3 regions of the Thauera sp. SDU_THAU2 genome follow, and region 3 is predicted to be linked to each of the others. Evidence: riboswitches for the same ligand, from Rfam matches in the RefSeq annotation. Region 3 holds a riboswitch; each other region holds the start of a gene.
What was found. A riboswitch is a leader RNA that binds a small molecule or an ion and turns the genes downstream of it on or off. The one in region 3 is predicted to bind cobalamin.

Region 1 (12,145 bases), 2.3 Mb from region 3:
TGTCGTTGAAGGTGTCCTCCAGCGACACCCGGGTGCGCGCCACCTTGCGCACGCAGGACTCGGTCAGGATGTAGGACTGGATGCCGAACTCCCGCAATGCCGCCGGCGTCACCTCGCCTTCGCGGAAGCCGTAGCTCCAGCCGGCGAAGACGAAATCGGCCCGGGCACCGACGATCGCCTCGATGTTCATGCCTTTCCGGGACAACTCGGGCACCTTGGCCAGTTGCTCGCGGTATTCCGGCGCGATGTTCTTGTTGCCGCGGATGCCGCTGTAGCCGACCAGACGGTCGCCAAGACCTAGATACAGGAAGATCTCGGTGATGTTGACGTCGTGCGTGACGGCCCGCTGCGGCACGCTGTCGTAGCGCAGCGTTTCGCCGCAGACGTCGATGCTGACCGGCTGCACCCGATCTTCGGCCACCGGCGGCGCCGAGGTGACCGGCGGCGCATCCGGTGCGCAGGCTCCCAGCACGCCGGCACCGGCCATCAGCAGAAAACGATTGATCCACATTGTTGTTCCCTCAACGGCCGTGCCGGCCGAGCACCGGCACGGCCGATGGCATCAGAACTTCATCTCGGCAATCAACTCCACCCTGCGGTCGTCGCCCATGACGAAGTTGCCGCCGTAGGAAGCCGCCGCATAGACCTTGTCGGTCAGGTTGCGGCCGAGCAGCCGCAGCGTGGTGTTCTGGTCGTATTGCCAACTGATGGCGGCGTCGAACACGGTGTAGGACGGCAGCGTCAGCGAGTTGGCGTTGTTGGCGTAGCGCTTGCCGACATAGCGCGCACCCAGCGAAGCCTGCCAGTCGCCGATCAGGTAATGCCCCCACAGGTTGGCGATGTTGCGGGCCACATTGGCAGGCCGGTTGCCGGCGCGGTCGGCGCCACCGGCTTCGACCAGTTCGTCGAACTCGGCATCGATCAGTGCGTAGTTGCCTTCGAACATCAGCTGCCGGGTCGGCCGCAGCACTGCAGTCAACTCGATCCCCTTGGAATGCTGGCTGCCGCCCTGCACCGAAATCGCCGGCTGCACCGGGTCGCGGGTGATGATGTCGTCCTTCTCGATGCGGTAGATCGCCGCCGTCCATTCGCCGAGGCCCTGGCCGAACTGCTGCTTCAGGCCCACTTCGACCTGCTTCGCCGAAGCGAGCTTGAACGCGCTGTTGGCCAGGCTCAGCGACAGCATGTTGTCGATCGGGTCGTAGCCCTTGCTGACCTGGCCATAAACGCTGAGATCGTCGCTGACGAAGTGCGTCAGCCCCAGCCGCCACGAAGTGCCGGACAGCTTCTTGCCGAAGGACACGCCGGTCAGCCGGTCGCGGCGGTCGTAGTCGCTCAGGTCGCGGCGCGCGCCGAACAGCAGCTGCCACTTGTCGCTGAAGCGCCAGGCATCCTCGAAGTAGAAGGCATTCTGGGTGGTGTCGGTATCGGTCTTGGGCTGGGTGACGCCCGGGTTCACCCACAGACCATGGATCGGATCGCGCGCATCGACGCTGGACGAACCACCGTAGGGCGCGTTGTTGGAAAGCCGCAGGTCGGCCTGCGAGTATTCCCAGCCGAGCACCGCCTTGTGCTGGCCGGCGGTGATGGTCGCTTCCAGGCGGTTGCCCGTCTGCTCCAGGTCGTGGAAGATTTCCAGGTAGTCGGAGCGCGACACCGTGTCCGTCGCCGGGTCGTAGCGATAGCCCTCGACGTTCTTCCAGTGCCGGTCGGAAGCGAAGTGATAGACCTCGTTGCGGATGCTCAGCCACTCGTTGGCCGTCCATTCGGCCCGCGCGCGCAGGCGGGTGTCCTTGTAGCGGACGACGCCGTCGGTGACGTTGTAGTTCTCGTGGCGCAGATGCTTCATCACCTTGCCGTTGTAGACCGGCGTGCCCCAGTAGTCCCCCGGCTTCTGCTCGCTGAAGTCGGCCAGAAGTTCGAAGCGCAGATCGCTCGACGGCTGCAGTCGCAGCGTGCTCATGAGCTTGCCGCCGTGCGAACGCGCATGGTCGCGCTTGGCATCCGACTGGTGGCCATAGACGTCGACGCGATAGCTGGCGATCTCGCCGATGGGGCCGGTGGCGCCCAAGCCCAGGCGGTAGGTGTCGTACTGGCCCAGGCCCAGCAGCAGTTCGGTGGAACGCTCGCGGCTGGGCTGCTTGCGCACCGCGTTGATGACGGCGCCCGCCGTGCCGGCGCCAGAGACGATCGAAGCCGGGCCGCGCAGCACTTCGATGCGCTCGTAACCCCAACTGGTGTTGGGATAGTTGATCGTGCCGGCGGCGGTGCCGATGCGCGCGCCGTCTTCGGCGACACCAACCGAATTCACGCCCGCGAAACCGCGCACGGAAAACGACAGGCCGCCGTTGCCGCCGGTGCCCTGCGAAGTCAGGCCGGTCGTGCGGGTGACGGCCTCGACGACGCCGAAGTCGCCGCGCCGGCGCATCGTGTCGGCATCCATCTGCTCCAGGCTGGCTGGCAGCTCCTGCGCGGACAGGCCGGTGCGGCTGCCGGTGGCGGACGGCCGGTTCAGGCCCAGGCTGCCGTCGGGCACGGCCGTCACCTCCACCGGTGCCAAGGTGGTCTGCGCCACGGCGGGCGCGGACAGGAATGCCGCCAGCAGGGCGAAGGGGAGCGGGCGAAGCTTCGCCGGGCTACGGCGGGAAACACAAGATTTGGTGAGTTTCATGGTCAGATCGCAGTGCTGACCGTCCGGACATGCGCAGCGGCACACCACGTCACCCGATGCACACGACATCCGGACCACCTGGAGCCACCACCTGCTTCCCCGCAGACGGTCTGTTGCCAAAAGCCGCGCATCCGACGCGGGATGCACGACGCCAACAGGCCGGTCTCCGGGCTCGCACAGCGTATCCGGGCGCACAGCGCCGGATACCGGACTCACCGCCTTCCCGATGCGTTCGCGCGCTTCCTCGGCGGAAGCCACGTGGCGCATCAGTGGCTGGCCCGGGCGTCGATCGCTCGACGGCCGGAGCCGGGGTGAATCCCGATGTGCTTACCGTTGCGGGGGCAGCCAAGGCCTTGTGCCACCGAAGCCATCATCGCTCCGGCCGCACGCACCTTGTTCCCGTTTACCCAGGCACCTCCCTCGAAGGTGGATGCCCAGCACCTGTAGTTCTCGTCGATCGCGCCACGCACAGGTGCGCAGCCACATCGACGCGACGGGCAGTATATCGCTACGGCAGCGACGCCGATGCCTGGCAAGCCGGGTTTCGCAGTGCAGGCACAAGCTTGCGACGCTACATCCGATTGCGTATGCTCGCCGCCACTTGATCCGGTGTCCGTCCGCGCAGCCGCGTGGCCGGGTGAAACGGGAAGTCCGGTACACGAGGCTCGTCAGCCTCGCCATCCCGGCGCAGCCCCCGCTGCTGTAAACCTTTCAGATGCCGCCATCCATGCCACTGGGCCGTTCAGTTGCCCGGGAAGGCGGTGGCATCGGTCGAAGGCGAGCCAGAAGACCGGCCGGATCAGGAAGAAGTACCAACTCCGGGGTGTGGGTTGTCCGTCTTTTGTGCGCGTGCCGGCAGAAGCTTTCTCCGTCGCATGCCGCAATCGTCTGCTGTCGCCGCAGGGACGCACGGTCTGCACGTACTTTTTTGCCGTTTGCAGGCGATGCGACACATCATGAAAACTTCCATTCCTCAAGGCCTCCGCTCCGCGCTGGCGCTCTCCTGCGCGGCCTTGTGCCAGCCGCTGTGGGCCGTGACGCCCACCGTCACGCTCAACAGCGTCGTGATCGAGGCACCCTCGGTGGAGACCACCACCACCGCCGAACTGGCCCAGTTCGGCAGCAAGACCGAAATCGTCACCCGCGAGCAGATCGAGCGCGCTGGCCCCAGCGCGGACGTGGCGCGGGTGCTGCAGATGTACGTGCCCGGCCTGTTCATCGCGCCCAAGAACGGCCCCTTCGACTACACCGCGGTGTCGCTGCTCGGCGGCCGCACCGACGACACCCTGATCCTGCTCGACGGCGTGCGCCTCAACAACCGCCTGTACGGCGGCATCTACATCGATACGCTGCCGGCCGCCGCGGTGGAGCGCATCGAAGTGCTGAAGGGCGGGCAGAGCCTGTTCTTCGGCACCCAGGCCATTTCCGGCGTCATCAACATCGTCACCCGCCGCGCCCGGAGCAGCGAATATTCCGGCCAGGCCAGCATCGGCGTGGACACTTTCGGCGGCATCAATGCCGAAGGCCGCGTCGAGCGCGTGTTCGAGAACGGCCTCGGCGCATTCGAGTTCCTCGCCTTCGCCAGCCACAACGAATCCGACGGCTACGAGCCCTATCGCCGCAGCGACACCACGGCGACGCTGACCAAGCGCAAGCGCGCCTACGAAGTCACCACGGTCGGCGCCAAGCTGGCGCAGAACTTCGGCAACAATGCGCGCGCCGAGCTGTTCTACCAATACACCGACGCCGATCTCGATTTCGCCCGGCCGACGCAAAACCGTGACACGCGCAACGTCCGCGACCACCACATCCTGACGGCGACCTTCGAGCATGCGCCGAACGACAGCTTCCGCTATTTCGTCAAGGGCCACTTCAACAAGTGGGACACCGACTACACCCGCGTCTACAACCTGCCGGGCGGCGGCATCAGCGTGATCAACGACAAGGACTACTGGGGCTTCAAGGACTGGGGCGTGCAGGCCCAGGCCACCGCCGTGCTGCCCGGCGCGCACGAACTCGTGTTCGGTGTGGACAGCCAGCGCTACCGTGCCCGCGACGACATCACCGAAGTCCATGACCACCAGGCCGAAGCCTATGGCGCCTACGTGCAGTTCCGTCCGGTATTCGAATCCGCACCGAAATGGCAACCGGCCGTCGGCGTGCGCCACGAGAAAATGAGCGGCGGCGGCAGCGCCACGGTGTGGAACCTCAGTTCGCGCTACCAGCTCGACGACCAGTGGGCCTTGCGCGGCCAGATCGGCACCGCCTTCAAGCTGCCCACCGCCTACCAGCTTTACTCGTTCGAGGACGGGCTGCTCGGCAATACCGGCCTGAAGCCCGAGCGCAGCCGCAACATCGAGCTGGGTTTCGACTGGGTGTCGCGCAGCTCCAATCTGCCGCTGCGCCTGTCGTCCACAGTCTTCAAGCGCAAGGTCGAGGACCTCATTTCCGTCGTCGGCGGCCAGTACAACAACAGCAAGGGCGAAATCGACGTCAAGGGCATCGAGTTCGACGGCCAGTTCCAGTTGACCCGCAACTGGGGCATCGGCGGCGACTACGTCCGCACCATCAGCGAAGCGCAGAACGGCTCCCGCCTGACCGGCGTGCCGGCCTGGATGGCACGGGCGCGCGTCAACTTCGACAGCAACGATGCCCGCTTCGGCGGCGAAGTGGCGTGGCGCTTCATTGCCGACATCGCTCACAACGCCACCGTCGAATACGGCCGTTATGCCGTCGTCGATGCCAGCGCGTACTACTATCTGGACGCCGCGCGCAGCCACAAGCTGAGCCTGCTGGTGGAGAACCTGTTCGACCGCGACTACGGCACCGCGCTGATCACCAACGGCAGCCGCCTGGTGCCGCAACTCGGCCGGCCGCTGAACGCCGAACTGCGCTACACCTACCGTTTCTGATTCACCCGCGCCAGACCGCCCGCCGCGTTGCGGGCGGTCTGGCCGAGGCTTCAACTCGGCCATCCACACTCCACGGCCGCCGTATATGACGTTGCCGGCATGCCGAACACTCGCGAAACCGCACCGTGCCCATCATTCCGTCCGCCCTGCCAGCTGCCTTCCTGCCCGCTTGCCGCTCCCTGGCACAAAGGCTCCTGCCAGCACTGCTGCTTGCGCCGGCACTGATTTCCGGCACGCCCGCACATGGCGCGAGCACGGACGATACGGCGCCGCTGCGCTACGACAACTGCGGGCAGGAATGGCAGTTGCCGCATCCACCGCAACGCATCATCGCGCTGAACCAGCATGCCGCCGACCTGGTGCTGGCACTGGGCGGCAAGGACCGCCTGATCGGCGTCAGCTGGCTCGACGACGACGCCGAGGCAGCAGCCAGCGGCCTGTACCAGGGCGTACCGGTCATCGCCCGCCGCTACCCGTCGCTGGAGGCGGTGCTCGCCCATGAAAGCGATTTCCTCGTCGCCGGCTTCGCCACCGCCTTCATGCCGGGGCGCGGGCCGGGAACACGCGACGTGCTGAGCGCCGAACGCATCGGCAGCTATCTCGTCGAGGAGGCCTGCGATCCCTTGCAGCGCACTGCCGATGTTTTTGGCGACGTGCTGCACGACCTGCGGACGATGGGCCGGCTGCTCGGCGCGGAGCAGCGGGCGCAAACCCTGGCCGACAGGTTTTCCGCGCAGCTCGCGGCGGCACGCAGTCAACCGCTGCCGCGACCGGTGAATGTGCTGGTGTTCGACAGCGATCTGCGCGCCCCCATCGTCGAAGGCGGGCGCGGTTTCGTCACCGCCATGCTGTCGCTCAGCGGCGCCCGCAACGTCTTCGACGACCTCGATCTCAGCCGCGGGAACGTATCCTGGGAACAGGTCGTGGCGCGCTCGCCGGACGTGATCGTGCTGATCGATGCCAACTGGTCGAGCGCCGCCGACAAGCGCAGCTTCCTGCTGCACGACCCCATCCTGTCGGCCCTGCCGGCCGTGCGCGACGGCCGCTTCATCGAATTGCGCTTCACCGCGGCCGTGCCCGGCATCAAGAGCGGCGAAGTGCTGGAACGCCTGACACGCGAACTGCACGCCGCAGCCGCCAAGCTGCCTCCCGCGGCGCAATGAGCATGTCCGGCACCGCCCCTGCCGGGCCTTTGCTTCAGGCCCACGCCCTCGCCTGGCACAGCAGACCGGGGCAGGCCATCGTGAGCGGCATCAGCTTCGCATTGCAGCCCGGCGAAGTATTGGGCGTGCTCGGCCCCAACGGCGCCGGCAAGACCACCTTGCTGCGCCTGCTGTACCGCCATCTGCGGCCGAGCGCCGGCGAGGTCCGGCTTCGCGGCATCGACATCTGGCGATGGACGGCACGCGACTTCGCCCGCGAGGTGGCGGTCGTGCCGCAGGACACGCCGGCCGATTTCGCCTTGAGCGTGCGTGACATCGTCGCCACCGGCAGGCTGCCGCGAATCGGCCGCTGGCAGTGGTGGGACGGCAGCCACGACGGCGCCGTGGCGCGCGCGCTGGCCGCCTTCGAACTCGACGCCCTCGCCGACACCCGCTTCGCCCTGCTGTCCGGCGGCGAGCGCCAGCGCGTGCTGTTTGCCCGCGCCCTGGTGCGCGATCCCGTGTTGCTGCTGCTCGACGAGCCCACCAACCATCTGGACATCCGCCACCAGCTCGATGCGCTGGAGAAAATGCGGGCGCTGGGACTGAGCGCAGTCGTCTCGCTGCACGATCTCAATCTCGCCGCACGCTACTGCGACCGCGTGCTGGTGCTCGCCAGGGGCACTGCGGTGGCCTGCGGAACGCCGGTGGAGGTATTGCGGCCCGGCCTGCTGAGGGAGGTTTTCGGCGTCGATAGCGAAGTGCTGGACGATCCGCGCACCGGGCGCCCCTGGCTGGCGTTCTACCCGTCGAAGCCTGCGCCATGACACGCTTGTCCACCCGTCCCGTGCCGTATGCGCTGCGATTGTCGCTCCTGGCTGCATGCACGCTGGCGCTCGCCGTCGGCACTTTGCTCAAGGGTACGCTCAGTTTCACGCCGGCACAGTTGTACGAGCTGCTGCACGCGGCAATGCACGGCGACCCCTCCGGCGTGCTGGACAGTCCCTCGGCCCGCATCCTGCTGGGGCTGCGCATTCCGCGCATGCTGCTCGCCTTCCTGGTCGGCGCAGGGCTGGCCGTGGCCGGCGCGGTGCTGCAGGCCAGCACGCGCAACCAGCTCGCCGACCCCTACCTGTTCGGCCTGTCTGCCGGGGCGACGCTCGGCGTGGTCGGCCTGATCACGCTGGCCGGTGCCTCGGTCGGCACCACCTCCATCGCGCTGGCCGCGTTCTGCGGCGCCACGCTGGCGCTGGTACTGGTCGCCGGCTCGGCCTTTCCGCGGCGCGGCGAAGCGCCGGAAAGGCTGGTGCTGGCCGGCGTCGCGGTTGCCTTCCTGCTCTCGGCGGCGAGCAACTTCCTGATCTACTGGGGCGGTCGCGAGGTGGCGCAGTCGGCGCTGTTCTGGGCGCTCGGCAGCCTGGGCGGCGCACGCTGGCCGATGCTGGCGCTGCCCGCCGCAGTGGTCGCCGCCGGCTTCCTGTTCTGCCTTTATCACGGCCGCCGGCTCGATGCCCTGACGATGGGCGAGGAAAGCGCCACCACGCTGGGCATCGACGTTCGCCGCACCCGGCTCGCGCTGCTGCTGGTGGCGACGCTGATGACGGCGGTGCTGGTCTCCCAGGCCGGTGCGATCGGTTTCGTCGGCCTGGTGGTGCCGCATCTGGCGCGCTACCTGGCCGGCGGTGCGCATCTGCGCCTGCTGCCGGCCTGCGCGCTGCTCGGCGGCGCCCTGCTGATGGCCGCCGACTGGCTCGCGCGCATCGTCGTCGCGCCGGCCGACCTGCCGGTCGGCATCGTCACCGCCGGCATCGGCGGGATCTACTTCCTGCTGATGCTCAACAGCCAGCGGCGCTGAGTGTGCAGCCTTTCTCCAAACCCGGACACGTCCCCACCTGAGCATGGCAGCTCAGGGAGCACGAACGGACACCATTCCGCACCCGATTCACCTTGCGCACACCACTGCGGCATACGGCCCGAACGCCCGAGCGAAAGAGAATCCACGATGCTAGAGTGGTTTGTGGCCCCGATGCCCGCAAACAACACCGATCATCCACTGGAGGAAGACACAATGACTCTGCCGACTCGTGTACAGGCGCACAAGCTGTCCCCGCACGCCTCGCTGTGCGCTCCCGGCTTCTACCTGATCGGCGCAGACTCGCCCGCCATCGAGGCAATGACCGATTTCACCCGCGTCAGCGCGGCCACCATCACCGCCGGCGACTCGATCAGCGAAGCCAATACCCGCATGATTTCGCGCGGCGTACGCCTGCTGATGGTGCTCGACGGACAGGAACGGCTTGCCGGCGTCATCACCGCGCGCGACATCCTCGGCGAAAAACCGCTGCAGATCACCCGTGCACGCTCCTGCAGGCACGACGAACTGACGGTCGGCGACCTGATGACACCGATCGCCACCATCGACACGCTGTATCTCGGGGAGATCCTGAATGCCCGCGTGGCCGACGTGCTGGAGGCACTGAAGAACCTCGGCCGCCAGCACATCCTGATCGAGGATACCGACCCCGCGACCGGCCAGCCGCGCGTGCGCGGCCTGTTCTCGGCCACCCACATCGGCCGCCTGCTCGGCGTGCCGGTGCTCGGCTTCGACCTGCCGCGCACCTTCGCCGAAATCGAGGCGGCGCTGGCGGGCTGAAACCACCGCGGCCTGCTGCGGCAGGCCGCCCACCTGGCTCAGTCCTTTTGATCCGTCTCCGGCACGTAGATGAAGGAGCCGTCCTTCATCCGATAGGCCACACCCGCACGCGAGCCTTCGCCGGTGCCGATCTCGCCGCTGGCCTGGTAGTGCTCGATGATCTCGCCTTTCTTGACGATCATCTCCATGTTGGGCTGGCCGGGGTTCTTGATGACTGTCACGTCTTCCTGGACGAAGGGATTCATCGGGTTGCTGGCAACGGCGAGCAGCAGCGCGGCGATGATGACCAGGAACACGTCGATCAGGTTGACCACCGACAGGATGGGATCGTCGGCCTCGATGTCGTCCATCAGGCGCAGGCCGGCGCGGCGAGGGCCGCCGGCGCCGCGCGCCCTGGCCGGCGGCAGCGCCGCCGCGGGAGCGTTCGGGCGGGTGCTCACAGCACGCCCTCCGCAGCCAGCGGCGCCACGGGATCGTCGTGTTCCCGCGTCTCGGGCAGGCTTTCGTGCTCGATCTCGGCCAGTTCGGTGGCCAGCCAGCGCCGCCGCACGCTGGCGATGCCGTAGGTGATCGCGGACGCGATCAGGGCCAGGATCACCGCCGAGAAGGCGACCATCAGGTTGCGGCTGACTTCCTGCAACTGGCCGTCGGCCAGCGCCATCAGCGCCGGCCCCATCGGAATCATCGTGGCGACGAGGCCGAGCATCGGGCCGACCCGGCTGGCGATGCGCAGCATTTCCAGCCGCTTGACCGCGATCGCTTCGAGCGCGGTCAGGTGCAGGCCCGGGCGGGCGCTCAGCGCCGCACGCAGTTCGAAGGCGCGCAGTTCACCCCGCTGCCGCTGCCTGGCCTGCACGGCGAAGCAGCCGAGCGCATAGAAGGCATAGAAGAACAGGGCGGCGACCAGCAGCAGCACCGGCAGCAGGAACAACTGGGAAAGGCCGTACATGGCCGATTCGACGATTTGCGACATGCTTCTTTTTCTCCGGGGGAAGTGAAAGGATGCGGACGGCGAAAACGGATTTCCTCACCGCCTGCCCGATTGGATGCACAAGTACTACGACGCGACGCCCCGACCTCCCGGATGAACCACTCTTCGTCACGCGGTGGGATCGTGACGAAGGCTCGGGGGCAGTGAGCCTGCGCCCTACCATTTGCCTTCCAGCGCCAGCAGCCAAGTGCGCTCGCCGCTGTCGCGCCCGTCCAGGCGCCAGCTTTCCGCGCCATGGCGCGCATGGCGATGCTGGCGCTCGTCGGCGCCGAGCAGGTTGTCCACCGACAGGCGCAGATCGACACCGCGGGCGATCTGGCGGGTGATGTGGGCGTCCAGCCGGGTGCCGCTGCGGATGCGGGCGATGCGCTCGTCGCCCAGGCGGGTGCGCGCCGGGCCGCTGTGCTTGAGCTGGAAGCCGAAGCGGGTGGCCACGCCCGCCGGCGCGTGCTCGTAGCTCAGGCTGAAAAGATGGCGCGGGGTGTCGTTGGCGATGCGGCGGATGCCCAGGCGAGCATCGTCCACCCGTGCGTGCGGCAGGGTCAGCGTAGCGCGCAGGCTGCCGCCGTCCAGCGCCCTGGCAAGCAGCGCGGCGTCGAGCCTGGCGCTCAGTTCCACGCCCCAGTGGCGGGCGTCGCCGGCATTGTACGGGCGGTCCACCCAGCGTCCGGCCTCCAGCGCGCTATGGCGCTCGATGAAGTCGCGCGTGCGGCGCGCGTACAGATTCAGGCCGAGCACGCTCTTCTCGCCGGCGAGATAGCGTTCGACGCCGAGCTCCACACGCAGCACGCGTTCGGCCGAAAGATCGGGATTGCCGCCGATGTCGGCTTCCAGCGGGGTGTTGTACTCGGTACTGCGCGTCACCAGCGGCGTGATCTCGTCCAGCTTGGGCACGCGCAGGCCGGTGCCGGCCGAGGCGCGCAGCACCCAGGCCTCGGCCGCCTGCCAGCGCAGCGCGAGCGAGGGCGACACCGCCCGCTCGCTGTGCCAGCCGCTGCCGGCATACTGGCGGGCGACTTCCAGGCGCAGGCCGGTGGTCAGCGTGAGGGTTTCGCTCAAGGTCCATTCGTCCTGCAGCCACAGCGCGGCATTGCGCTCGCGCACCACATGGCGGTGGCGCGCGGTATCCAGCGCCTGGCGGTCATGGCGGGAAAAGGCCGCGCCCTCCAGCGCCAGCGACAGCAGGTGGGTCTCGGCCAGCGCCTGGTCCAGCCGCAGCGAGCCGGTGAATTCGCGTTCGTGGCGGTCGAGGGATTCGGACCAGGCCGGCGACAGCGGCCCGGCGCGCCGGGTGCGGGTGTCGCGCTCGCCGTCCATCAGCGCCAGCCGGGTGCTGAGCTTGCCGTCCGCACCGACGCGGGTTTCGCCGTCGGCGCGCAGCCGAGCGATGCGGAAGGCGCTGCGCTCGCGGTCGTGGCGGGCGGCCGCCAGCGGCTCGCCGGCCTCGCCGCGCTCGGCCGTCTGCCGGCGCTGGCCATCGTTGCGGTAATAGCTCGGCCACAGGCTCAGGCGGGTGTCGCCGGCTTTCCACGACAGCCGCGGCGACAGGATCAGTTCATCGACGCTGTAATGGCCGGACAACGTTTCGGCGGACCACGCGGCCGGCAGCGTGCGCCACTGCCGGCTGTCGACCGGCATGCGATGGCGGTTCACGGTGACCGGCAGCAGCCAGCTGAAGCCGCCCTGCCCGCCGCCGAGGCTGGCGGTGAGCTGGGCGTTGGGCTCGTCGCCGCGCTGGCCGCCGACCACGCGCAGCGAGGCGCTGCGCTGGCTCAC
Region 2 (12,145 bases), 2.3 Mb from region 3:
CACCGGCTGCGGCGGCAGGGCGCCCCAGTCGTCCTGCTGGTCCTGTTGATCTTGCTGGCCGGAGCTCTCGGAGCTGCCCGAATCAGTTTGATCGTTCGTGGCATCCTTGCGTTGGGGGGTGTCGTTAGGCACCGATTCGTCGCGGCGCTGCGGCGGAACATCCTCGGCCGCCTTGCGGCGGTGGGCGAGCACCAGTTCGGCCACGGCGTCGATGTCGGTATCGGTGATCTCGCCGCGGCTGTCGAGCGCGGCATGGGCACGCGCGGCGCGCAGCATCACGAGGTCGGCGCGCACGCCTTCGACCTGGGCGGCGTGGCACAGCGTCGCGACGCGGTCGTGGGTCGCGTCGCTGAAGCCGATGCCGGCCAGTGCCGTGCGGGCGCGGGCGATGCGCCCGGCAAGTTCGCGCTGTTCGGCCTCGAAGCGGCGGACGAAGCCGGCCGGGTCGGCATCGAAGGCCAGCCGGGCGCGCACGATGGCCTGGCGCGCGGCGGGGGCGATGGCTTCGTCCAGGCGCACGAACAGGCCGAAGCGGTCCAGCAGTTGCGGGCGCAACTCGCCTTCTTCCGGGTTCATGGTGCCGACCAGAGTCAGTCTTGCCGGGTGCTGGTGCGAGACGCCGTCGCGCTCGACGCGGTTGATGCCGCTGGCGCAGACGTCGAGCAGCAGGTCGACCAGGCCGTCGGCGAGCAGATTGACTTCGTCGATGTAGAGCAGACCGTCGTGGGCCTGGGCAAGCAGGCCGGGGCGGAAGCGCACCTGGCCGTCCTGCAGCGCGGCTTCGAGGTCGAGCGAGCCGACGAGCTGTTCCTCGCTGGTGCCCAGCGGCAAGTCGACGAAGCGGCCGCCGCCGTGGTCCTTCGGCAGCAGCTCGGCGAGCGCGCGTGCGCTGGTGGATTTGGCCGTGCCGCGCGGACCTTCGATCAGCACGCCGCCGATCAGCGGGTCGACGGCGGCGAGCAGCAGCGCGGTGCGCAGGCGCGGCTGGCCGTGCAGCGCGGCGAAAGGATATCGGGGCACGGCGGAGGTCGTGGAGGCGTTCATCGTTTTTCCAGATGCTGTTCGGCGGCGAGCAGGTGCTGCTCGATGCGTTCGCGCCAGTCGCCGGGTTCCTGCCACAGGCCGCGCTGAATGGCTTCGAGCAGGCGTTCGCACATCTCGCGCAGCGCGTCGGGGTTGTGGCGCTGCAGGAAGTCGCGGGTGTGGGTGTCTTCGATATAGGCGTCGGCGACGCGGGCGTACTGGTCGTCGCGGACGACGCGGGCGGTGGCGTCGAAGGCGAACAGGTAATCGACCGTGGCCGCCATCTCGAACGCGCCTTTGTAGCCGTGGCGCTTGATGCCGGCGATCCATTTCGGGTTGGTCACGCGCGAGCGCACGACGCGGCTGATTTCCTCCTCCAGCGAGCGCACCACCGGTGCCTGCGGGTTGGCGTGGTCGCCGAAATACACCGCCGGCTGGCTGCCGGACAGGTGGCGCACCGCGGCGGTCATGCCGCCCTGGAACTGGTAGTAGTCGTCGGAGTCGAGCAGGTCGTGCTCGCGGTTGTCCTGGTTCTGCATCACCAGGTCGATGCCGGACAGGCGGCGGGCGAAGGTGTTGCGGGCCTCGCTGCCGTAGTCGTGCTGGCCGTAGGCGTGGCCGCCCCATTCGAGCCAGGCGGTGGCGAGGTCGGCGTCGTCGTCCCAGTTGCGGCCGTCGATCAGGCCTTGCAGGCCGGCGCCGTAGGCACCGGGCTTGGCGCCGAAGATGCGGTGGCCGGCGTGGCGGCGGGCCTCGCTCGCATCCATGCCTTCGGCGGCCAGTGTGGCGGCTTCGCGCAGGATGCGGGCGCGGATCGGGTTGACGTCCTCGGCTTCGTCCAGCTCGGCGACGGCCTGCACTGCGGCATCGAACAGGCGGATGACGTTGGCGAAGGCGTCGCGGAAGAAGCCGGACACGCGCAGCGTGACGTCGATGCGCGGACGGTCGAACAGCGACATCGGCAGGATCTCGAAGTCGGCCACGCGGTGGCTGCCGTCGGCCCACTTGGGCCGCACGCCGATCAGCGCGAAGGCCTGGGCGATGTCGTCGCCGCCGGTGCGCATCGTCGCCGTGCCCCATACCGACAGGCCGATCGCGCGCGGGTAGTCGCCGTGCTCTTGCACATAGCGTTCGACGAGCAGCGCGGCGGACTTCAGGCCGAGCGCCCAGCTCGTCTGCGTGGGCACGGCGCGGGTGTCGACCGAGTAGAAGTTGCGCCCGGTCGGCAGCACGTCGGGGCGGCCGCGGGTGGGGGCGCCGCTCGGGCCCGGCGGCACGAAGCGGCCGGCGAGGCCGCGCGTGAGTTGCAGCAGTTCCTGTTCGCCGCAGGCGTCGAGGCGCGGGCGCAGTTCGTGGTCGATGCGTTCGAGCACGGCGCCGGCGAGCGGCCAGTCGTGGCTTGCCGGCAGGCCTTGTTCCAGCACCTGCAATGCCAGCAGTTCGAGCCGCTCGCGGGTATCGCCGGCGTTGCGCCACAGGCCGTCGCCGAGTTCCGCGAGTACGGCCGGGCGCTGGCCGTGCCAGGGCTGGCCCCAGTCGGAGTCGAGCGGGTTGAAGCCTTCGCTGCACAGGCCGAGGTCGGTCGCCAGCGCGCGGGTCAGGCCTTCCTTGCCGCCGCGGCCGTCGCCGACCGGATGGCGCGCGAGCGCGAGCAGGGTGTCGCGCCGCAGCCGTGCGGTGGGCGAGCGGCCGAAGATGTGCAGGCCGTCGCGGATCTGCGCTTCCTTCAGGTCGCACAGGTAGGCGTCGGTGCGGTTGAGCAGGCGCTGTTCCTCTTCGGCCGTCTTCGGTTCGTCGAAGCCGAGGTCGCGGTGCAGGTCGTGGCGCAGGATGTGGTCGAGGATCTGGCGGCGCAGCAGCTCGGCGCGGCGCGGGTCGAGCATCAGCGCTTCGTAGTATTCGTCGACCTGGCGTTCGAGGTCGCGCGTCGGGCCGTAGCTTTCGGCGCGGGTCAGCGGCGGCATCAGGTGGTCGATGATCACCGCCTGGGCGCGGCGCTTGGCCTGGGTGCCTTCGCCGGGGTCGTTGACGATGAAGGGGTAGAGGTGGGGCAGCGGGCCGAAGGCGACGTCGGGCCAGCATTCGTCCGACAGCGCCACGCTCTTGCCCGGCAGCCATTCGAGGTTGCCGTGCTTGCCGACGTGCACGATGGCGTCGCTGCGCCAGACTTCGCGCAGCCAGCAGTAGAAGGCGAGGTAGTGGTGCGGCGGCACCAGGTCGGGGTCGTGGTAGCTGGCCTGGGCGTCGAGCTCGTAGCCGCGCGCGGGCTGGATGCCGACGAAGACCTGGCCGCAGCGCAGCCCGGCGATCATGAAGCGGCCCTGGCGCGTCATCGGGTCGCCGGCCGGCGGGCCCCAGCGTTCGTTCACCGCGTTGCGCACGGCCTGCGGCAGGCGCTCGAAGAAGGCGAGGTAGGTCTCCATCGCTAGGCTCTGCCGCGCCGGGCGTAAGGCCCACTGCTCGGGATCGTTGGTGATGCCTTCCTTCAACTGCAGCATCAGTGCGTCGCCGTCGGCCGGGATGGCCTCGGTGGCATAGCCCTCGTCGCGCAGGCGTTCGAGGATGGTGATCACCGAGGCCGGGGTGTCGAGGCCGACGCCGTTGCCCAGCCGGCCTTCGCGGCTGGGGTAGTTGGCCAGGATCAGCGCCAGCCGCTTGCCGGCGTTGGGCAGCGCGCGCAGCCGGCACCAGCGCCGCGCCAGCTCGGCGACGAAGGCCATGCGCTCGGGCTGCGGGCGGTATTGCACGACGTCGCACTGGGTCAGTTCGCAGCGGTGCGACAAGCCCTTGAAGCTGACCGCGCGGCTGATGATGCGGCCGTCCACTTCGGGCAGGGCGATGTGCATGGCGATGTCGCGCGGCGCCAGGCCGTGCGGATCGGTCCGCCAGCCTTCCTCGTTGCCGCCGGACAGGATGAGCTGCAGCACCGGGATGTCGTCGACCAGCGCATGGTCGCCGGGATCGTCCAGCGCGGACTGCGAGAACGCGGTGGTGTTGAGGATCAGCGCCACTTCGTGCTCGCGGCACAGCCGGCGCAGGGTGTCGGCGCACAGCGCGTCCTTCAGCGACAGCAGCGCGATCGGCAGCGGGTTCAGGCCGCGCGCGGCCAGCGTGTCGCACAGGTGGGCGAACACCGCGGTGTTGCCGGCCTGCAGGTGGGCGCGGTAGAACAGCACGGCGACGCAGGGTGCGCCGGGCTGCCAGTCCCTTTGCCAGCTTTCCACCGAGCCGAGTTCCTGGCGCGGGTGGAACACCGCCACCGAGGGCAGCGGCCGCGGCGGCGGCATCTGCAAGGGCAGCGCGAAGAACTGCGCGGCGAGGAACTGGTGGAAGGCGCGTGCGTTGGCCGGCCCGCCTTCGCGCAGGTAGCGCCACAGCGTGCGGCAGGTATCGGCATCGACCGTGCTCTTCTGCAGCAGATTGCTGTCTTCGGTGGTGTCGCCGGAGAACATCACCAGCGCGATGCCGCGCGCGCGGCACAGTTCGCCGATGCGCTCGGTGCCGTAGGGCCAGTAGCTCTCGCCGCCGAGGTGGTCGATGACGATGACGCGGGCATGCTGCAGCACGTCGTCGAGGTAGAGGTCGACCGAAGCCGGCTGGCGCAGGTGCAGCAGGTTGGCCAGCCGCAGGCTCGGAAAACCTTCGATGCCCTCGCTCGCGGCCGGCCAGGCGGCGGCGAGCAGCGCCAGCGTGGTGTCGGCGGCGCTGAGGATGACGATGTCGGCCGGATCCTGCGCGATGCGCGTGATGACCGAGGCGTCGTCGACGAAGCCGCCGGGCTGGGCCGCGAGCAGGTGCATCAGGCGGCTCCGGCGGGGGCGTCGGCAGCGATGGCGGCCGCGTTCAGGGCGTCGCGCAGGGTGTTGGCATCGAGGTCTTCGCCGATCAGCACCAGGTGGGTGCGCGGCGTCTCGTCGGCCAGCCAGCGGCGGTCGAAGTAGCTGTCGAAGCGGCGGCCGACGCCATGTACCACCAGGCGCATCGGCTTGCCGGGCAGGGCGACGAAGCCCTTGACGCGGTAGATGGCGTTTTCGGCGGTGAGCGTGTGCAGGATCTCGAGCAGGCGCTCGCGCTCGACCAGCGGCAGATCGATCACCACCGAGTCGAAGGCGTCGTGATCGTGGTCATGCTCCTCGCCTTCCTCGTGATCGTGGTGGCTCTGGCGCAGGTGGATGTTCTCTTCCGAGGCGGCGCCGAGGCCGAGCACGATGCCGAGGTCGATGCGGCCCTGGTCGGCGGCGACGATCTTCACCTCGGGCGGCAGCTCCTCGCGCACCAGGGCTTCGACGCGGGCGCGGGCCTCGGCGTCGGCGAGGTCGGTCTTGGACAGCACGACCAGATCGGCGGCCGACAACTGGTCCTCGAACAGCTCGTGCAGCGGCGATTCGTGGTCCAGGTTGGGATCGGCGCGGCGCTGGGCATCGACCGCCGGCGGATTGGCGGCGAACTGGCCGGACGCGGCGGCGGGCACGTCGACCACGGTGACGACCGCATCCACCGTGCAGGCGTTGCGGATCTCGGGCCAGTTGAAGGCCTGCACCAGCGGCTTGGGCAGGGCCAGGCCGGACGTCTCGATCAGGATGTGGTCGATCTCGCCACGGCGCGCGATCAGTTCGCGCATCACCGGGTAGAACTCTTCCTGCACGGTGCAGCACAGGCAGCCGTTGGCCAGCTCGAACAGTTCGCCCGGACGTTCCTGGCCGTCCTCGTCGCAGCCGATGCCGCAGCCGCGCAGGATGTCGCCGTCGATGCCGAGCTCGCCGAACTCATTGACGATCACGGCGATGCGGCGGCCCTCGGCGTTGTTCAGGATGTGGCGCAGCAGCGTGGTCTTGCCGCTGCCGAGGAAGCCGGTGACGATGGTGGCGGGGATTCTGGCCTGGACGGACATGGAGTTTCTCCTGGAAGGTCGGGAATTCAGCGGCTGGGGGATGCGAACGCGCTTGCGGGCGGAGCAGCCGTTCCGGCATGCGAATCTTTGCTGGAGGGTGCAGGCGCCGATGCGCCCACATCGTTCTCAGGTGCTTGTGCCGCGCCTTCGGGCCGGCAGCGCCAGGGTACGACGTAGGGCTGGCGTTCGTGCTCGCCCAGCATTGCCTGCACCTGGTACACGCGCTGCAGGTTGGCGGCGGTGAGCACGGTGCGCGGGGCGCCGCAGGCCACGGCGCGGCCGTGGTCCATCAGCAGCACGCGGTGGCAGAAGCGGCTGGCCAGCGTCAAGTCGTGCAGCACCACCATCACCGTGCGGCCGAGCGCGCACTGCTCGCGCAGCAGTTCCATCACGCTCAGCTGGTGGAAGGGGTCGAGCGCCGCGACCGGCTCGTCGGCCAGCAGCAGCGGCGCATCGACGGCCAGGGCGCGTGCCAGCCGGGCGCGGGCGCGTTCACCGCCGGACAATTGATCGAGCCGGCGCTCGGCCAGCGCTTCCAGCCGCATCTGGGCCATCGCCCGGGTGACGGCCTCGTCGCCGTCCGGTGCCGCGCGCCAGCGTGGGCGGTGTGGCAGGCGGCCGAGGGCGACGAAGTCGCGCACCGTCAGCGGCCAGGCGGCATGGTCGCCCTGGGCGAGATAGGCCAGCCGGGTGGCGCGCTGGCGCGGCGACAGCGCGGCCAGCGGTGTGCCGTCGAGCCGGATCGCGCCCTGGTGCGGCAGCAACTGCGCCACCGCCCGCAGCAGGCTGCTCTTGCCGGCGCCGTTGGGGCCGATCAGGCCGAACAGTTCGCCCTGGCCGATTTCGGTCGAGACGCCGTCGACCAGGGTCGCGCTGCCGCGGCGCACGAAGAGGGATTCGATGAGCAGCCGCGTCATGCCCGCCCCAGCCGTTCGCGCAGCACCAGCACGAAGAAGAAGGGCGCGCCGATCAATGCCGTGACCACGCCCAGCATCAGTTCGAAGCCGCCGCTGACCAGGCGCAGCACGACGTCGGCGGCCAGCAGCAGCACCGCGCCGCCGAGTGCGCTCGACACCAGCAGGCGCGCCGGGTGGTAGCCCACGGCGCGGCGCAGCATGTGCGGCACCACCAGGCCGACGAAGCCGATCGCGCCGGTCACGGCGACGCTGGCGCCGACGCACAGCGCGGTGCCGACGACCACCTGCGCGCGCAGGCGGGCGAGATTGACGCCCATGCTGGCGGCTTCGTCCTCGCCCACCGACAGCGCGTCGAGGTCGCGCCCGCAGGCGGCCAGCAGGGCGAGGCCGGTGAGCACGAAAGGCAGGCACAGGCGGATGTCGTCGAAGCTGCGATCGGCCAGCGAACCGAGCAGCCACAGCACGATGTCCTGGACGTCGGTCGGGTTGGGGGCGAGGTTGATCGCCAGCGAAGTCAGCGCGCCGGCCAGCGAGGACAGCGCCACGCCGGCCAGGATCAGCGTCAGGTTGCCGGTGCCGCGGCGGGCGATGCGGTACAGCACCAGCGTCGCCAGGCCGGCGCAGCTCATCGCCGCAGCCGGCAGCAGCCAGGGCGTCAACTGGGCGAGGCCGAAGTACAGGCACAGCACTGCGCCCAGGCTGGCGCTGGAGCTGATGCCGAGCAGGCCCGGCTCGGCGAGCGGATTGCGCAGCAGGCCCTGCAGCGCCGCGCCCGACATGCCGAGCGAAGCGCCGACCAGGATCGCCAGCAGCACGCGCGGCAGGCGGATCTCGGCGACGATGGCATGCTGGCGGGCCAGCGCTTCGGACGCGCCATCGCCGACCGGCAGCAGCGCGGCGGCGACGTCGGTCAGCGCCAGTTGCACCGGGCCGATGCCGAGCGAAACCAGCGCGAGCGCAAGCAGGGCCAGCGCGAGCAGGCCGTTGAGCGGCAGCGCGTGTTGGCCGGTGCGCGGCAGCGGTGTACGGGATGTGGCTTGGCCGGCCGTCATTGTGGCACCTGTGTCGGTGAGGCTGTGATTTGCTGCCTGCCGTTCGTCGTTTCCCCCTCGACCCCTCCGCCGCTTGGGGAGAGGGGCGCCTGGCTCAGGGACAACTGGGCCGGCGGGCTCAGGCGGGCCAATTGTGCGGCGATGTCTTCGGCGGCCTCGATGAGCTGCCAGTTGCTGCAGCCCCAGTCGTTGCCGTCCATGCGGACCACCGGGCGTTCGGCGAGCAGCGTCCGCATCAGCGGATGGCGGGCGAAGCCGGAGCGGGCATACGCGGTGTCGTTGAGCATGCTGCTGACGACGAAGACATCGGGCGGGTCGGTCACCACGTCCTCCAGCGCGACCCGGCCCCAGCCGCGGCGGCCGGATTCGGTCGCGTGGTTGCGCACGCTGGCGGCCTGGAACACCGCGTCGACATAGGTGCCGGCGCCGGCAGTGCCGCCGTTGGGGCGCAGGTAGAGCGCGCGGGCCGGATGCGTGATCGCCTGCAGGTGGGCGATGCGGGCCTGGACGTTCGCCACCAGCGCCTCGCCGGCGGCGCTGCGGCCGAGCCGGCCGGCGATCTGCCGGGTGCTGGCGAAGATGCCGTCCCAGTCGGTGGGGTAGGGCACGGTGACGATCTCGATGCCGTGGCGCTCGAACAGCGCGGCCTGGTGGCGTGCCTGCCAGCGCCGCGACGCCAGCACGACATCGGGGCGCAGGGCCAGCACTTCCTCGGCGCTGCCGTCGTTGACGGGATGGCGGCGAGCCTGTTCGTACATGTCGGTACGACGCGGGTCCTGGCTCTTGCGCGACACCGAGACGATCTGCGCCGGGTCGGCGAGGCCGAGCACCAGCATGTCGGCGCACAGGTTGGTCGACATCACGCGCGGCAGCGCCGTGCCGGACGCAGCGAAGGCGAAAGTGCCGGGCAGCAGGGCCAGCAGCGCGGCGAGCAGGCGCACGGCCATCTCAGCTGCCGGCGCCGGGCGCTTGCACCGTGCCGGCCCTGAAGGCGTGGGAAAAAGAGAGGTCGTGGCGCGTGTTGTCCTGGTCCATGGCTGCGGCTGTGGCGACGATCGGCCTGGGGACGGAGAACGGAAGGCCAAAGCCGGGACGGCAGGCCAGACGGCGATCGCCCGCACCCCGGGGCAGTGACCTTCAATCGACCAGGCCGGTCTTCTGGCTCTCCTTCGTCCGGATGTCCGCGGCCTTCCCGGGCATGGCCCAGTGGCAGGGGGCGGAATCCGTCAGGACTACAGCAGCGGGGGCTGCGCCGGAATGGCCGCTGGAGGCGGTATCACCGGACTTCCCGTTTCACCCTGTCCGCGACGGCGTGACAGGGCACCTGGATCGAATGCGCGCGAAGCTTAAGTGAGGGCCCGGGGGTTTGGCAAGCCGCGAGTCGGGTGGGAGCGGGCCGGCACGCGTGCTTGTGCCGGCCCGGCGCTTCAGGTTCAGCGGTTGCCGTTGCCGGGCTTGGCGGAGAACAAGGCTGCGCGCGGCGCGGCGGGACGGCTGGCGCGGGCTCGATTGCCATCGACGTCCGCGCGGCGGTTGTCGACGGCGCGGTTGCCGTTGGCTTCACCGCGGCGCGACGCATGGGAAACACGATTGCCGTCCACATCGGGGCGCGAGGGCTGCATGCGGTTGCCGTTGATCTCGCGTGGCTCGCTGCTGCGCGGTGCGCGGTTGCCGTCGGCCTCGCCGCGGCGCGGCTGCGAGCGGCTGCCCGATTTGCCCTGGCCGGTGCCGCGTCCGCCGGCGTTGGCACGATCGCCGCGTGGTGCGCCGGACTGGGCGCCATTGCGGCCCTGGCCGGGACGGCCGCCGCCACGGCGCTGCAAGGGTTCGCGCTGGTGGTCGGCGTCATGGGCGGCTTCGGCGCCGGCGCTGGGCACGAAGTCCTCGGCCACGGCACGGTCGATGCGGCGCTTGATCAGGCGCTCGATCGCGGTCAGCAGCTTGATCTCTTCGTCATCGACCAGCGAGATGGCGTTGCCGGCGGCGCCGGCGCGGCCGGTGCGGCCGATGCGGTGCACATAGTCTTCCGGCACGTTGGGCAGCTCGAAGTTGACCACCTGCGGCAACTGGTCGATGTCGAGGCCGCGTGCGGCGATGTCGGTCGCCACCAGCACCGGCAGCGAGCCGTCCTTGAACTGCGCCAGTGCCCGCGTGCGCGCCGCCTGGCTCTTGTTGCCGTGGATCGCGGCGGCGGCGATGCCGTGCTTGGTGAGGTATTCGGCCAGCTTGTTGGCGCCATGCTTGGTGCGGGTGAACACCAGCGCCTGGAACCACTGCTTTTCCTTGATCAGGTGGGCGAGCAGTTCGCGCTTCTGCTTCTGGCCGATCATGTAGACCGCCTGGTCGACGCGTTCGGCGGTGGTGTTGCGCGGCGCGACTTCGACCGTGGCCGGATCGTGCAGCAGGCCGTGGGCCAGTTCGCGGATCTCGTCCGAGAACGTGGCCGAGAACAGCAGGTTCTGGCGCTTCTTCGGCAGCAGCGCGAGTACCTTGCGGATGTCGCGGATGAAGCCCATGTCGAGCATGCGGTCGGCTTCGTCCAGCACCAGGATCTCGACGCCGGACAGGTCCACGGTTTTCTGCCCGACGTGGTCGAGCAGGCGGCCGGGCGTGGCGACCAGGATGTCCACGCGCTTTTTCAGCGCGCCGATCTGCGGATTGATGTTGACGCCGCCGAACATCACCAGCGAAGTCAGCGGCAGGTGCTTGCCGTAGGTCTTGACCGATTCCTCGACCTGCGCGGCGAGTTCGCGCGTCGGCGTCAGGATCAGGCAGCGCGGGCGGCCGGGCGGGTGCGGGTGGGCGTGGGTCTGCGACAGCATGTGCAGCAGCGGCAGCGTGAAACCGGCGGTCTTGCCGGTGCCGGTCTGGGCGGCGGCGAGCAGGTCGCCGCCGGCGAGTACTTGCGGAATGGCCTGGGCCTGGATCGGCGTCGGCGAGGTATAGCCCGCTTCGCCGATGGCGCGCAGGATGGGTTCGGCCAGCCCGAGGCTGGCGAAAGTGACGACTTCGGAATTCATTCGATGGTTTCCGGCGCCAGTCCGTCGCGCATTCGTGGCGACACCAATCCGGACTGGCGGGAGAGATCCGCGGCAGGGGCCGGCCGGATCGTTGCAGGAATCGCCGCGATCGATCGGTCAAGCCACGGCGAGTCGGCACTATAGAGGCTATGCGGGCTCGATGCGAGCTTTTTGTGCACAGCAGCGAAAAGATGGGTATATCTCGGGCAGCATCGCAGCTGTGCCCGAATCGATGCCCAGGCTTGCGAGCGGTCCAGCCGGCAGCCGTCGCTGCCTGGCTCCTAACACATCACGCAAAAGTCCTGCTGCAGAGCAAAAAACAAATTATGTAAGAAAAATATGTTGCAAGATGAAAATCCATTCGTAATAATCCATAAGGCATAATCGAAAGGCATGAAGGAGCGCCAGTGCTCGTGCGCAGGAAGAGGCATGGAGCGGGCGCCGCGTTTGCCCGGGCGGTGGAAGGTGGGGCACGGTGCCGGAAGCCCGGTCGTGCCAGTGAGAACCCTGTGTGGAATGCGTTAAAGTTCCCGGTTCAGAATGGTGCTCTATGTTCTCAGGTACTCCGTTTCTCATGAGATCGCCCGCTTCCGGCAAAAGGCTGTTCGTATTGCGCGCACGCCTCGCCCGGCGCCTGACCTTGCTCGCCCTGGCCGGTTTTGCCGGGGGCATGCTGCTGCTCGCCGTCCTGGTCGGCGGGGTGGTGCATGCGCTGGCCTGCAGCTGGGATGCGGTCGTCAGCGGCCATCCCTTCGCCAGCGGCTTGTGGAGCCTGTGCGCAGTGCTGTTGTCGCTGTGCAGCGCCGCGGTCGCCGACGTTCTGTTCAGCGCACCGCCCCGGCCGCAGGGCATCTGCCTGACACGCGAGACGGCCGGGGGGTTGTTTGCGCTGCTCGATACCATGGCCGCGCGGCTGGGCATCGAGCCGATCCAGCACGTGTTCATCACCGACGACATGAACGCGCACATCCACCAGCGGCCTGCCTGGGGCGTGGCCGGGCCGCTGAGCACCTGCCTGATGATCGGCCTGCCGCTTGCGCACAGCCTGTCGCCGGCACAGTTCACCGCGGTACTGGCTCATGAGCTGGGGCATCTTTCGGCCCAGCGGCGCGGCTGGGCCGGCGTCGCCGGGGCATTGCGCGCGTGGTGGGCGCGGACCCTGGATCGTGCGAGCACCGGGTTTGCCTGCATCGCGCCGTGGCTGGACGAGAAGTCGGTCGGCTTCTGCGTCCAGATGCTGCG
Region 3 (7,256 bases):
GCCTGGCGGATCAGGCCTTCGGTGAAGTCCATCAGCGTGCGGTAGTTCGCGTACGCCTCGTAGAACTCCATCATCGTGAATTCGGGGTTGTGGCGCGGGCTGAGGCCTTCGTTGCGGAAGTTGCGGTTGACCTCGAACACCTTCTCGAAGCCGCCCACCACCAGGCGCTTCAGGTAGAGCTCGGGCGCGATGCGCAGGAACAGCTCCATGTCGAGCGCATTGTGGTGGGTGACGAAGGGCTTGGCCGCGGCGCCGCCGGGAATGGGGTGCATCATCGGCGTCTCGACTTCGAGGAAGCCGTGGCCGGTCATGTAGTTGCGGATCGACTGCACGATGCGGCTGCGCGCGGCGAAGGTGAAGCGCGACTGCTCGCTGACGATCAGGTCGACGTAACGCTGGCGGTACTTCTGCTCGACGTCGGTGAGGCCGTGGAACTTGTCCGGCAGCGGGCGCAGGCTCTTGGTCAGCAGGCGGATCTCGCCGGCCTTGACCGACAGCTCGCCGGTCTTGGTCTTGAACACGGTGCCGATGCAGCCGACGATGTCGCCGATGTCCCAGGTCTTGAACTGGGCGTAGACGTCCTCGCCGACGCCGTCGCGCTGCACGTAGAGCTGGATGCGGCCCGACAGATCCTGGATGGTGACGAAGCTCGCCTTGCCCATCACCCGCTTGAGCATGATGCGGCCGGCCACCCTGACTTCCACCGGCAGCGCTTCCAGCGCCTCGGCTTCCTTGTCGCCGTACAGCTCGGCGAGCTTGCCGGCGGTGTTCTCGCGCGAGAAGTCGTTGGGGAAGGCGCGGCCGCTGCTGCGCCAGGCGGCGAGCTTGTCGCGGCGCTCGGCGATCAGGTGATTCTCGTCCTGCGGCGGGGTGTTCGTCTGGTCGGACATGTTTTCGGTTCGGGAGATGAGGATGCGTGGGCACCGGCAAGGCGCCGGCGACAAAGGCGTGATTGTCGCAGGCCGGCGCAGGCAGGGCAATTGCGAGGCCGCGGCCGGCACGGATGGGAACGGCGGGAGGGCGGCCGGGAGGGCAGGCAGTGACGCGGCGCTCGCAGGTCGGTGGCCGTTTATTTGCCAAAAATGAGATTTATGTCCTTGTTTCTATCCCCATTGTGGGGAATATTCCGTCAAAAAATACTGCGCGCTGCATCGAAATCTGTTCTCAAGTGCAGGTGCGCAGAACCGATAGAGGGGCTCGGAGATAGTTGATGAACACGAATTTCTAGCTCGGGAACCACACCAAATGAGCACGTTGAGACAGCTGTACGAGACTGTCGAGAAGACCTTCTGGAACACGCTGACCAAGAAGCTGTGCAGCTTCCTGCTGTTGTTCTTTTTCAATCTGGGCTATCTGGCCGTGCAGGCCTGGCAGACCTCGGAGATCGGCCGCGCGCTGGCCGACGGCAGCATCGCGCCGGAGTTCGCGGCGCGCATCCTCGGTGCGCTCGAGGCCGGGCAATGGGTGATGATCGTCATCAGCGCCGTGGCGCTGGCCTGCATCCTCGGCCAGATCGCCTACCTGCGCCACCTGATCGTGCGCCCGATCCGCGGCATGATCGGCATCTTCGAGGAGATCGGCCGCGGCGAAGGCGACTTCTCGCGCGACCTGCCGCTCATCACCCACGACGAGTTCCGCGAGCTGGCCTGCAGCTACAACCGCTTTGCCGAAAAGATGCGCCACATCATCGGCGAAGTGCGCACCACCAGCGTTGGCATCGCGCGCGAGGCGGTGCAGGTCAAGCTGCGCGTCGAGGCCGCGGCCAGGCACGCGCGGGAGCAGGGGCAGATGACCACGGCGGTGTTCGATGCCAGCAGCGCATCCACTGCCGCCATCGAGCAGGTGTCGCAGAGCGCGCGGCAGATTGCCGAGTCCACCGCCGACAACCTGCGCATCGCACGCGGTTCGCTGCGCGAGATGCAGGACATCGCCGGCAAGATCAATTCGGTCAGCAACAAGGTGACCGAATTCAATCGCACGGTGGACGACTTGTCGCAGCGCTCCGAGAGCGTGAAGCAGATTGCCGTGCTGATCCGCGAGATTGCCGACCAGACCAATCTGCTGGCGCTCAATGCGGCAATCGAGGCCGCGCGGGCGGGCGAGGCCGGGCGCGGCTTCGCCGTGGTGGCCGACGAGGTGCGCAAGCTGGCCGAGCGGGTCAACAACGCGACCGCCGAGATTGTCGGCAACATCAACGGCATGCTCGAACTGGTGTCGGAGACGCGCAGCGAGAACGAGGTGATCAATGCCGACGTGCTGCAGACGCGCGAAGTCGTCGACCGGTCGGCAACCCAGTTCGGCCACATGGTGGGCGAGTTCGAGGCGACCGGAAGGCAGCTCGAGCAGATCGCCACGGCGATGGGTTCGCTGGCGGACACCAATGTCAGCGTGCATGAGAAGGTCAGTGCCATCAACGCCTTGTCGCACTCCGTCGCCGGACAGATGGATGAGAGCGAGCGGGGCACGGAACAGCTCGCCAAGGCGACCGAAGGCGTGCAGGAACTGGTGTCGCGCTTCAAGACCGGGCGCGGCGCCTTCGACCAGATCGTCGAACAGACGCGCCGCTTCCGCGACGAGGTGCAGGGACAGCTCGAACAGATGGCCGCCGGCCGCATCGACATCTTCGAGCGGCGCTACCAGCCCATTCCCGGCACCAATCCGCCGAAGTACCGTGTGGCATGGGGCGAGGAGTTCGTCCGCCGCTGCCAGGCCTTGCTCGACGACAGCCTGGCCTCGATCCGCGGCGGCGTATTCGCCGTTGCGGTCAATGCAGACAGCTACCTGCCGGCGCACAACGCCAAATTCTCCCGGCCGCTGACCGGCAACTACGAACAGGATCTGGTGGGCAACCGTACCTGCCGCAAGTTCGAAAGCCCGTCCGAGCTGCGCGCCGCGCGCAATACCGAACCCTTGCTGCTGCAAACCTACCGCCGTGACACCGGCGAGATCCTGTGCGACATCGCCATGCCGATCATGGCCGCTGGCCGCCACTGGGGCAACGTGCGCATCGGCGTGCCGGCCGAGAGCTTGCTCGGCAACTGAACTGCCGGCGGGCATTGCGCGGGGTGCGCATTGCCCGCGGGACCGCTGCGGGCGTATAGTGCGGCCCGCATCGATCGGGAGCTTTCGCGGGCATTCGCGCGCGGAGCGAAACAGGAAGTCCGGTGAAGCGGGGGGCGTGCCTGCCCATTTTTTTCCGCCATTCCGGCGCAGTCCCCGCTGCTGTGAGCCGGACGGTGCCGCCATTTCGGCCACTGGAGCGTGCTGCTTCGGGAAGGCGGCGGCAACCGGATGAAGGCGAGCCAGAAGACCGACCCGTTCGACGAGACAGGTGAATGCCCCGGGGTGCGGGCGGACTGCCGATCGGTCGCGCGGGCCTTGCCTGCGCCTTGCTCCGGCTGCTTTCGAGCGGCTTTGCTGCGCATTCACCGTCGTCATTCTTCCCCCTCCGGTTCCGACAGAGACGAGATGGAGGCCGGACCGATGGAAGAGGACAAGAAGCAGAGCCACAACGCGCGCATGCAGCGCAAGAAGGAAGTCGTCGATGCCGCCATCGAACGGGCGCAGGAGGAGCGCGGCATCGTCATCCTGATCACCGGCAACGGCAAGGGCAAGACCACTTCGGCCTTCGGCACCCTGTATCGCGCACTCGGCCACGGCCAGCGCGCCGGCGTGGTGCAGTTCATCAAGGGCACGCACGCCACCGGCGAAGTCATCTTCCTGCAGAAGCAGGGGCTGGACAGCGCGGTCCAGTACCACGCCATGGCCACCGGCTTCACCTGGAACACGCAGAACTGGGACGCCGACAAGCGCGCCGCCGACGAAGCCTGGGCGCAGGCCAGCCGCATGCTGGCCGACCCCGCGCTCGACCTGGTGCTGCTCGACGAGCTGACCTACATGCTCAAGTACAACTACCTCGACACCGAGCAGGTGCTCGCCGCGATCCGCGCCCGCCCGCCGCGCCAGACCGTCATCGTCACCGGCCGCGCGGCCAAGCCGGAATTGGCCGAGCTGGCCGACACGGTCAGCGAGATCGCCGACCGCAAGCACGCCTTCAAGGCGGGCGTGAAGGCGCAGGCGGGTATCGACTTCTGAGCTGGCCAGCCGTCAGTTGGATGGCGCCAGCCGTGCCTCCAGCCAGCCGCGCAGGCTGTTGATGAAGGCCCAGCCCTGCACGCGCGGCAGATCCTGCACGCGCACCACGGCTTCAGTCACGCGGCCTTGACGCAGCGCGATGGCGCGGCCGACGCCGGGCAGCAGGCCGCAGGCGAGGGGAGGCGTGACCCAGCGGCCGTGGATCAGCATGGCGAGGTTGCCGAAAGTGGATTCGGTGATCTCGCCGGCCTCGTTGTAGAGCACGGTGTCGAACACGCCCGAGCCCGCTGCGGGCGCGAAGGCGGCGTAGTGCGCGCGGCGGGTGGTCTTGTGGCGGCTGAATTCGCTGTGTGCCTGGAGGAAGGGGTGGGCGGCCAGCGCCAGCAGTACCGGTTCCGGCGTGGGTGCGAGAGCGGCGGCTTCGGTGCGGAGTGCGCCCTGCGCATTCAGCAGCAGGCGCACGCGCCAGGCGTCCTGGCCGCGCGTGCGTACGAGCTCGTCGAGGCAGGCGTCGATGCGCGATTCATCCCAGGGGTAGCCGAAGTGCGCGGCGGCGGCCCGCATGCGGGCGACATGCTCGCTGCGATGGCGCAACTCGCCGTCATGCAGGCCCAGGGTTTCCAGCAAGTCGAAGGGTGCGCTGGCGCGTTCGACGAAGGCACGCTTGGCGGCCCATTCCGCCCATTCGTCGCCGGCGCTGGCGCCCCAGACGATGCCGCTGCCGATGCCGCAGCGGGCAGCGCTGCCTTTCATTTCGATGCTGCGGATCGGCACGTTGAAGGTGGCGGCGATGCCGCGCCGGCCGTCGGGCGAAACGTGGGGACGAACCACGCCGACGGCGCCGCAGTAGACGCCTCGCGGCCCGCCTTCGAGGGCGCGGATCATGCGCATTGCCTCAACCTTGGGCGCACCGGTGACCGAGCCGCAGGGAAACAGCGCGGCGAACACGTCGGCGAGCCGCGTGCCGGTCCGGGTGCGCGCCACCACGTCGGAAGTCATCTGCCACACGGTGGGCAGGGCCTCGGTGTGGAACAGCGCGGGCACGCGCACGCTGTGCGGCTCGGCGATGCGCGAGAGGTCGTTGCGCAGCAGATCCACGATCATGACGTTCTCGGCGCGTTCCTTGGGGCTGGCGCGCAGCCGCGCGGCCAGCGCGGCGTCTTCGTCGGGCGTGGTACCGCGCGGGGCCGTGCCTTTCATCGGCCGCGTGAGGATCTCGTCTCCGCGCCAGTCGAAGAACAGCTCGGGCGAGACGGACAGCACCTGCACGCGATCCTCATCGCTGTGGCCGCAGTCGATGTGTGCCGCATACCCGCCCGGCTGCGCCCGCCGTAGCGCGGCGAACAAGGCACGGCTGTCGCCCGCCAGCCGTCCGCGCAACTGTGCCGTGTGATTGACCTGGTAGAGCACGCCGTCGGCGATCGCCTGCTGGATGTGGGCATGGGCGGCATCGAAGGCGGTGCGCTCGGGCAGGGTGTGCCAATCGACCACTGCTGCACGGCCCTCCGGTTCGCCGTTCCTGGGCAGCGGGACGTCGTGGATGGCGAACCAGGCCAGCGGCCCGTCCGCTGCATGCGCGCTCAGCGCCACGTCGAACGCGGGTGCGGCCTCGTAGCGCAGATAACCCAGCGCCCACGCACCGGCGCGGGCAGCAGTCTCGACCGCATCGAGCAGTGGGCGCACCTCGTCCAGGCTGTGCGCGGCCAGTATCGCGCGAGGTTGGCCGAAGGCATGGCGCAGGCGCGGCGCGCTGCTGTCGCGGGGATCGGTGAAGTCGATGAAGCTGGTCACGGCGAAGGTGCTGGGGCTCGTCAGGATGTCAGGCCTGCATTTTGCACGCTGGGCGTGCTCGGGGTGTGCTATAAGCCCGCGCAATCGCTCTTCCGTGCATTCCACATGAATCAAGCCCTTCCCGGCACCGTTGCCGACAGCGACCTGCCGTCGCGCCGTCTGCTGCTTTCCACCCAACTGGTCTTCAACATCGGCTTCTATGCCATCGTGCCCTTCCTGGCCCTGCACATGAGCCAGAACCTGGCGCTGGCGGGCTGGATGGTGGGCCTGGTGCTGGGGGTGCGGACCTTCTCGCAGCAGGGCATGTTCTTCATCGGCGGCACGCTGGCCGAGCGTTACGGCTGCCGCACGCTGATCCTGTGCGGCTGCGTGGTGCGCATCGCCGGCTATCTGTGCTTCGCCGCTGCCGATTCGGCGGCGATGCTGCTGCTCGGCGCCTGCCTCACCGGCATCGGCGGCGCGCTGTTCTCGCCCTGCATGGAGGCGCTGGCGGCGCGCATCGATGCGCAGCCTGACGGCAAGGGGCGCAACATCTTCGCCCAGTTCGCGGTGTATGGCGAAGTGGGCGCGGTGGCGGGGCCGCTGCTCGGCAGCCTGCTGTTCGACATCGGCTTCATGCAGATGGCGCTGGTCAGTGCCGGCGTGTTCCTGCTGGCGCTGCTGGTGCTGTGGTCGCGGCTGCCGGCGCTGAAGCCGGCTGCGCCGGGGGCGGGCGGCTGGGGTTGGCGCGAGCTGTTCGCCAACCGTCCTTTCCTGCTGTTCATGCTGTTCTACAGCAGCTATCTGCTGAGCTATAACCAGATGTACCTGGGCCTGCCGGTGGAGCTGGAGCGTTCGCAGGGCGGCGCGCGCGACATGGCCTGGCTGTTCGCGCTGGCCTCGGTGCTGGTGGTGAGCTGCCAGATGCCGCTGGCGGCGCTGTGCAAGCGCCTGCCGCCGCGGCTGCCGCTGGTGCTGGGTTTTGCGCTGCTGGCGGCGGCTTTCGTCAATCTGGCGCTGTGGTCGGCCATCCCGCCGCTGGCCGGCATCTGGCGCTTGCTGCCGGCAGTGCTGACGGTGGTATTGCTGACGGCCGGCCAGATGTGTGCGGTGCCGGTGGCGATGGCGCTGGTGCCGGTCTTCGCCCGCCGGCGCCTGCTGCCGGTGCATTACGGTGCGCTGGCCTCGGCCGGCGGGCTGATGGTGCTGTTCGGCAACATGCTGCTGGGCAAGCTGTTCGCCGGGATACCGGCCGAGCCGGGCGCCGGTGTGCTGGCCTGGAGCGTGGCGGCGGCCTTTCCGGCCTCGAGTACGCTGTATTTCGCCTTTGCCCGGGCCGCACTGCCCCGCCCGGCATGACGCCAGCACAGGACAGGACGATGATGCAATGC

Region 1: linked by a shared signal. The riboswitch ahead of AAFL97_RS23390 (TonB-dependent receptor plug domain-containing protein) and the one ahead of cobO (cob(I)yrinic acid a,c-diamide adenosyltransferase) in region 3 are both predicted to bind cobalamin.
Region 2: linked by a shared signal. The riboswitch ahead of AAFL97_RS23520 (ABC transporter substrate-binding protein) and the one ahead of cobO (cob(I)yrinic acid a,c-diamide adenosyltransferase) in region 3 are both predicted to bind cobalamin.

What each region holds. Positions count from the first base shown of each region.
Region 1 covers NZ_JBBWUN010000003.1:4,636,549-4,648,693, reverse strand. Annotated here, with positions in the region: gene AAFL97_RS23400 (ABC transporter substrate-binding protein) at 1-511, opposite strand, end outside; gene AAFL97_RS23395 (TonB-dependent receptor) at 563-2,671, opposite strand; cobalamin riboswitch at 2,812-3,131, opposite strand; cobalamin riboswitch at 3,262-3,484, shown strand; gene AAFL97_RS23390 (TonB-dependent receptor plug domain-containing protein) at 3,628-5,583, shown strand; gene AAFL97_RS23385 (ABC transporter substrate-binding protein) at 5,709-6,746, shown strand; gene AAFL97_RS23380 (ABC transporter ATP-binding protein) at 6,749-7,552, shown strand; gene AAFL97_RS23375 (FecCD family ABC transporter permease) at 7,549-8,580, shown strand; gene AAFL97_RS23370 (CBS domain-containing protein) at 8,794-9,378, shown strand; gene AAFL97_RS23365 (DUF2149 domain-containing protein) at 9,417-9,818, opposite strand; gene AAFL97_RS23360 (MotA/TolQ/ExbB proton channel family protein) at 9,815-10,351, opposite strand; gene AAFL97_RS23355 (TonB-dependent receptor plug domain-containing protein) at 10,526-12,145, opposite strand, start outside.
Region 2 covers NZ_JBBWUN010000003.1:4,663,142-4,675,286, forward strand. Annotated here, with positions in the region: gene AAFL97_RS23495 (ATP-binding protein) at 1-1,044, opposite strand, end outside; gene cobN (cobaltochelatase subunit CobN) at 1,041-4,823, opposite strand; gene cobW (cobalamin biosynthesis protein CobW) at 4,823-5,914, opposite strand; gene AAFL97_RS23510 (ABC transporter ATP-binding protein) at 5,941-6,831, opposite strand; gene AAFL97_RS23515 (FecCD family ABC transporter permease) at 6,828-7,883, opposite strand; gene AAFL97_RS23520 (ABC transporter substrate-binding protein) at 7,880-8,830, opposite strand; cobalamin riboswitch at 9,015-9,227, opposite strand; gene AAFL97_RS23525 (DEAD/DEAH box helicase) at 9,317-10,903, opposite strand; gene AAFL97_RS23530 (M48 family metallopeptidase) at 11,478-12,145, shown strand, end outside.
Region 3 covers NZ_JBBWUN010000003.1:2,372,315-2,379,570, reverse strand. Annotated here, with positions in the region: gene lysS (lysine--tRNA ligase) at 1-890, opposite strand, end outside; gene AAFL97_RS12540 (methyl-accepting chemotaxis protein) at 1,246-3,042, shown strand; cobalamin riboswitch at 3,102-3,333, shown strand; gene cobO (cob(I)yrinic acid a,c-diamide adenosyltransferase) at 3,484-4,095, shown strand; gene AAFL97_RS12530 (chorismate-binding protein) at 4,108-5,886, opposite strand; gene AAFL97_RS12525 (MFS transporter) at 5,992-7,224, shown strand.